DNA from 3 places in the Pseudundibacterium arcticum genome. Region 2 is predicted to be linked to each of the others. Evidence: predicted binding sites of a transcription regulator. Region 2 holds the regulator's gene; each other region holds the start of a gene.
The links. Region 2 encodes LexA, which represses DNA repair genes until DNA is damaged. Its sites were predicted from a motif close to ACTGTATNNNNATACAGT; they were not measured.
Positions count from the first base shown of each region.

Region 1 (2,270 bases), on a different contig from region 2:
ACGGTATATTCGCAACCTACCTTGTTCGCGGATCGCTCGATGAGGCAATCCGAAAAATCTGCTTTTGATCCCGCAAAAATACTTAGTGCTTTGATCGCTGTTTCAGCGTTTTCCACCGCCAACTCTTGGGTTCGAAGTAGCATTTCAAGAATTTCGACGATCTCCGACTTGGTCGCGTTGTAGCAGCCCTGCATCACCCACACTAATTCAACAAGCGACACGAGCGTAATGAACCCCGGTTCTTCGTTGGACAGCGCATTGATTACGGCCGTAGCGCGTGGTGACTGCTTCGGATCGTCCTGAGCGATGTATCGCACCAGGACATTGGTATCAAGACCTATCATCGCGCTTTGGCTCCCTGCGAGGCAATTGCTTCATTCATACTCTCGATCGTCACAGGCATAGCAGGCTTGCGCAGCATGCCCTTCAGGGCTAGGACGGGACTGGTAGCCGGGACGATTGCGTACTTGCCTTTTTCGATTTCAACAAATTCAATCCGGCTGCCGGCGTCGAGACCAAGTGCAGCCCGAACGGCTGCCGGGATAGTGATCTGACCTTTTGAGGTTACCGTTGCTGTTGACATGATAATCCTTTCATTCTTACATATACCTTACTTTAATGTAAGGCATGAAAATTGTCAAGGAGCAGGATTGAATAAAAGAGGCACTTGCCGAACTTCACGAGCTTACATATACTGTACGAACATACAGTATAAATTATGAATGCTCCGGTCCCTCTTTCTTCCCTTCCCTTGGTGTTGACCTTGTTTGACGCGGCGGTTTGCGCCGGCTTTCCGTCGCCGGCCGCTGACTATGCGCAGCGCCGGATCAACCTGAATGAACATCTGCTGGTGAACGAGCAGGCCTCGTTCCTGTTTCGGGTACGTGGCCTTTCCATGATAGGCATAGGCATTTATGACGGTGATACCTTAATTGTCGATCGCTCGATTACGCCTGCGCACAACCATATCGTGCTGGCCATCGTCGATGAGGAATTCACCGTGAAACGTCTTTACCGGCGCGGATCCGATGTGAGGTTATTGGCAGAGAACCCGGCGTATCCTCCGATTGTGCTAAAGGAAGGGCAGGAATTGCGCATTTGGGGTGTTGTCACATTCAACTTGCACAAGCTACTGAATGTATGAGGCGATGGAGTGGGCGGTATGCAGGGAAAGACTCGCAGTATCGCACTGGTTGACTGCAACAATTTTTATGTGTCTTGTGAGCGCGTGTTCCGGCCGGATCTGCAAAATCGGCCGGTAATAATTTTATCCAACAATGATGGCTGCGCTGTTTCAAGGAGTAATGAGGCAAAGGCACTGGGCGTCAAAATGGGCGTGCCTGTCTTCAAGATCCGTGACCTGGTGCGAGAGCATGGGATCGAGGTGTTCTCATCGAACTACGTGCTGTATGCCGACATGAGCAACCGGGTCATGTCGATACTGAGCCAGTTCTCTCCGGTCCGGGAGGTCTACAGCATCGATGAGGCCTTCCTGGATCTGACGGGATTCACTGATATCCAGGAGCGGGCACGCTCGATGAGGGAGCGCGTGTACCAGGAGACCGGCATTCCAGTTTGCGTCGGCATTGGACCATCAAAAACGCTGGCCAAGCTGGCCAACTTCGTGGCCAAGCGGCACCCGCGGTCCAATGGGGACTTCAATTTCAATCTGCTTTCCAAGTCCCAACTCAACAGCGTTCTGCGTAATATCCCGACCGAAGAGGTCTGGGGCATCGGGCGCCGTCTAACTGCAGCTTTGAGCAGCCTTGGGGTCGAAACGGTCCTGCAGCTGCGCGACGCGGACGCCCCCAGCATGCGCCAGCGCTTCGGCGTGGTGATGGAAAAAACTATGCGGGAGTTGCGCGGTGAGCCCTGTATCGAGTTGGAAGAGCTGGCGCCGGCCAAGAAGCAGATCATCAACAGCCGGTCCTTTGGCCAAGCCGTGACCGCGATCGAGGATCTGCAGGACGCCCTTGCCCACTTCGTCAGTAACGCGGCCAAGAAGCTGCGCGATCAACACTCTATCGCCGGCATGCTGCAGGTGTTCATCATGACGGATCGATTCAGGGAGGACCGCCCCCAATACTGTCCGAGCGTCACCATCCCACTCACGACGCCAACCGCGAATAGCATGACGCTGCAGGGCTGGGCGCTGGCTGGCCTAGCATCCATGTACAAATCGGGCTTTCATTATAAGAAGGCCGGCGTCATCCTGAGCGAGGTCTGTGATGCCTCCCGTTATCAAGGGGATCTGTTCGCGGCCGTTCCGG
Region 1 is NZ_JBHRTP010000091.1:52,180-54,449, forward strand. It holds gene ACFOFO_RS23525 (PIN domain-containing protein) at 1-344, opposite strand, end outside; gene ACFOFO_RS23530 (AbrB/MazE/SpoVT family DNA-binding domain-containing protein) at 341-583, opposite strand; gene ACFOFO_RS23535 (LexA family protein) at 719-1,144, shown strand; gene ACFOFO_RS23540 (Y-family DNA polymerase) at 1,163-2,270, shown strand, end outside.
Region 1: ACFOFO_RS23535 (LexA family protein) is a predicted target of LexA. The motif match lies at 694-711, and genes of this name have one in related genera.

Region 2 (2,270 bases):
AGGCCGCTGCAGCAGCAGGCGCAGCTGCAGGTGCAGGTGTCTCGGTACGGTGCTTGGCTGCATCTTCGCGCTGAACCGACTTCATCATCGGCGACGGAGCAGTTTCTGCCTTCTTCATCTTGACGGTCAGGTGACGCAGCACCGCATCATTGAATTTGAATGCAGTTTCGATTTCAGTCAAGGTCTCGCTGTCGCATTCGATGTTCATGCAGACATAGTGCGCTTTGGCGAGCTTTTGAATCATGTAAGCCATCTGACGACGGCCCCAGTCTTCAACGCGGTGGATCTTGCCGCCACGGGCCGTGACGTTGGTCTTGTAGCGCTCGATCATTGCAGGCACTTGCTCGCTTTGATCCGGGTGCACGATAAATACGATTTCATAATGACGCATGTAATCTCCTTTTGGACGGATTGAAAAATCGCCCACCTCGGCGTCAAGACGAGTGTGGGAAGAGGAAAGCCGAAAATAGTAACTCAAAACCGCAGAAAACTCAACGCTTTCAAGTCCTTATCCTCGGCCGACAGGCGCACTATCGCCAAAAAATCGGACCAGGCAATCAAATTACCCTTGCATTCGAATTAATACTGTACAAAAATACAGCCTGTCAATATCCACAGCATACGCTGCCCGCGCAGCGCCAATCACCATGCTCAAGCTCACCGCCCGCCAGGAACAAATCCTCAACCTGATCCGGGATGCCATCAACAACACTGGCTTCCCCCCTACCCGCGCCGAGATCGCGACCGAACTCGGCTTTCGCTCAGTCAATGCGGCGGAGGAGCATCTGCAGGCGCTGGCGCGCAAGGGCGCGATCGAGATCGCGCCGGGCACCTCGCGCGGCATCCGGTTGCGCGACATGGATGGCGGGCAATCGGGCGCAGGCGCGCCGCGTTTCGGTACGCAAATGGCGTTGCCGCATCCGGCGCTGATGCAACTGTGCCTGCCACTGGTCGGACGGGTCGCCGCCGGCTCCCCTATCCTGGCGCAAGAGCATATCGAGGCAAGCTATAACGTGGATCCTGCCCTGTTCTCAGCGAAACCCGATTACCTGCTGAAAGTACGCGGGCTGTCGATGCGCGACGTCGGCATACTCGATGGCGACTTGCTGGCAGTCAAAAAGGTCGACACTGCCCGAAACGGCCAGATCATCGTGGCCCGCCTGGGTGACGATGTCACGGTCAAGCGTTATAAAAAAACCGGCGGCGTGATCGAACTGCACCCGGAAAATCCCGATTTTCAGATCATCCGGGTGGAAGCCGGGCGCGATGATTTTGCACTCGAGGGTCTGGCGGTCGGGCTATTGCGCAGCTGGGCTTGATCCGACCTCTACGATAGTCATTGCGGCCAAACTTGACGGCTGCCGAACGCGATCATGCGTTCGACCCTTGGTTTGAGCAGGCGGCTGCCCACGATCATGGACAATGCACCCAGCCGGACATGATGACGCGGGCGCTGCGCGACAGGATCGCCTTTTCCATGCGCCATCCGGCCTTGCCGTGCCGCACGCTGGCACCGATCATCAGGCGTCCTGACACGTGGCCGATCCTCAGTTGCGCTGGCGCTGCTGGCGTGTCACCGCTCGCCTGAGCATGCAGCGCACCCCGCGCACCCGACGCTGCGGCAAGGACGCGCGCGGCGATCGATCCCGGCAAGGCCGCCGCCACCGCCAACGCAATTGACCCGGTGCCGGTAAACGCGTGGTGCAGCTTGCCCATGGACAAAATCCGCGCCAGCACATCGATTCGTTCTGCCGCCACCGTTTCGCCGGCGCTGCTCAAATACGTGGCAGGCGGTGCCAGCCACGCCAGTTTTGGTGTCGCCGGGCGCTCGCGCGTGGCGCTTGCCACATCCGGCGCCAGACCATGATGACCGCCGCGTACGAACGGATCGCCTCACAGCGTGCCAGTAATTCCGGATCGGCATTGACTTGCACGGGCATTTCCACTCCGCTCAGGCCGATGGCGGCTGCTTCGATAAACACCGTCGGGTTGCCGGCCGTCAGCAATGTCGCCTCGATGCGCCCGATGCCGGGTACATCCAACTGATCCACAACATTTCCGGTAGGCAGCAAGGCGGTGCTGGGATGCTCGTCTTCGATAAACTCCAGCACGATTTCAGCGCCGGCGAAAGTAACACCATCTTCCTGAAACTGACCCGACTCGAGCGGAGAGCCATCCCTGACAGGAACATGCGCGACGATCTGCTGCCCGATGTTGGATTGCCAGATCCGTACGCGCTGGATCCCGTTCCGGACCGTGTTGGTGGGTCG
Region 2 is NZ_JBHRTP010000101.1:437-2,706, reverse strand. It holds gene rpsF (30S ribosomal protein S6) at 1-391, opposite strand, end outside; gene lexA (transcriptional repressor LexA) at 648-1,319, shown strand; partial or broken gene prpF (2-methylaconitate cis-trans isomerase PrpF) at 1,414-2,270, opposite strand, start outside.

Region 3 (2,270 bases), on a different contig from region 2:
GAAGAGCGGGCGCGGGAACGCGATGCGGCCCAACAGGCGGAATTTGATACCAAGAGCGCCCGTCGGGACGCGCAGCGCAAGGCGGGGAAGAAGCCGCGCGGCAAAGATCCCGAGCCGCCGACCACGGGTCCGCAAGACAAGGACCAGATCAATCTGACCGATGACCAGTCGCGCATCATGAAGGTGTCGGGCGGCGGCTTTGAGCAGTGCTACAACGGCCAGTGTGCGGTCGATGCTGGCAGCATGCTGATCGTCGCCACCGGCGTGACGCACGCGTGCAACGACAAGCAGCAGATCAAGCCGATGCTGGCCATGCTCAAGTCGCATGAGGCGGAGCTGGGCAAGCCGGAACAGCTGTGTGCCGATACCGGCTACTTCAGTGCTGCCAATGTGGACGCGTGTGTCGAAGCGGGGGTTGAGCCGATGATCGCAATGGGGCGGGAAGCCCATTATCCCGGGCTATTGGCGCGCTTCGCGGAACCGGAGCCGCTGCCGGACGATGCCGATGCGGTGACGCGGATGGCGCATCGCTTGACGACGCGAAGCGGCCGAGCCGACTATGCGCTGCGCAAGCAGACGGTAGAACCGGTGTTCGGCATCATCAAGCATGTGATGAAATTCAGGCAGTTTCTGTTGCGCGGCGTGGAAAAAGTACGTCAAGAATGGAATCTGGTCGCCTTGGCCTGGAACTTAAAACGCATGAGCACTTTAAACATGGCGTAACGAGAAAAAAGAGCATAAATACGCGTGCGCAGCGAACTCGCGAAGCACAAAATCCGCTCCGCATGGCTCTCACGTGCCCATTCCGACGAATTAAAACGCTAACAAGTCTGGATTTGCTTGCCAATCATCGAAAAATGAATCAAAAACCCTGAGTCCGACAGCCTCCTAGGACGTTCTCAGGGGCCTCATGGTGGTCCAGACTCCATAGCGATGAATAGTCTCATTGTCATAGCCGCGCAGCTTGCTACATTGATAAATTCATTGCGATTAGTGATATGCGAATGTCGCCAACATAAGCAAAACAGCTAAGGGATTTTGCTAATATACTGTATATTTATCCAGTATATTGTAACTGCCTTTCTCTTGCCTTCATGCAAGTAAAGGAACCCCTTATGCACACACAAACGCAAATCTTGACGGGCGCTGCTAGCGTGGTGGCCCAGATGCCCCAGCTCATCTGGCGTGCCAATCAGATGGCGCGTTATCGATCCGCGACCCTGTCATCCGGCTTCCGTTCGTTGGACGACGAACTCCCGGAGCACGGCTGGCCGCGGTCCGCACTGATCGAGTTATTGCTTCAACAGCCCGGTATAGGCGAGATCCAGTTGTTGAAACCGGCACTCGTCAGCCTGTCCCGGACGCGGCGCATCGCGCTGGTCCAGCCTCCCCATTTGCCCGACGTCGCCGCCTGCCGCAAGTGGGGTATCGCAACTGGCAACCTGTTATGGCTACCAACCACAGGCACCGCAGACGCCCTGTGGGCCACCGAACAGATATTGCGCAATGGCAGTTGCGGTGCGGTCCTGCTCTGGCTGTCCCATGTACGCACCGACGCGCTGCGCCGATTGCATCTGGCCGCACAGTCCTCGGACACAATGTTCTGGCTGCTACGTCCGGCGGCCAATAGCCAGGACCCTTCGCCGTCACCGCTACGCCTGGTGCTGCAACCGGCCGTCGCCGGCATCCAGATCGACATCCTCAAGCGCCGTGGCCCGCAAGCCGACCACAGTATTTATTTCCGGCTGAGCGACATGCCAGTAGGCCCTCACCAAGACAATGTGAAACATCATGCGCGTCTGGATCGGCGTTTACCTGCCACTTATTCCGCTGGAAGCTCTGCGGCCGTCGTGGTGTGAGCAAGGCGAATACGCGCTCATCGACAACGATCGCGTGCTGGTGACGTCTGCCCTGGCGGCGCGAAGCGGGGTGCGCTGCGGCATGCGCCGCGGCGGCGTCTCGGCCATCGCGCCGGAGACCACGCTGCTGGAGCGTGACCTGGTGCAAGAACAGCGGGCGTTGGACAGTGTAGCGATGACCTTGCTCCAGTTCACCCCCGAAGTGACATACGCAGAAGGCTTTGCCGTGCTGCTCGATGTCACGGCAAGCCAGCGACTGTTTGGCGGTTGTCATCTGTTATGTAGAAGACTCAGCGCGAGCATCCGTGCGTTAGGGTTCACCGCCAGACTGGGTACGGCGCCCACGGCACAAGCGGCCTGGCTACTTGCACGCTCGAAGAGTGACCGATCCGGACCAGTCAGGCGACGCGT
Region 3 is NZ_JBHRTP010000052.1:25,707-27,976, forward strand. It holds gene ACFOFO_RS16130 (IS1182 family transposase) at 1-723, shown strand, start outside; gene imuA (translesion DNA synthesis-associated protein ImuA) at 1,167-1,859, shown strand; gene ACFOFO_RS16140 (Y-family DNA polymerase) at 1,792-2,270, shown strand, end outside.
Region 3: imuA (translesion DNA synthesis-associated protein ImuA) is a predicted target of LexA. The motif match lies at 1,049-1,066, and genes of this name have one in related genera.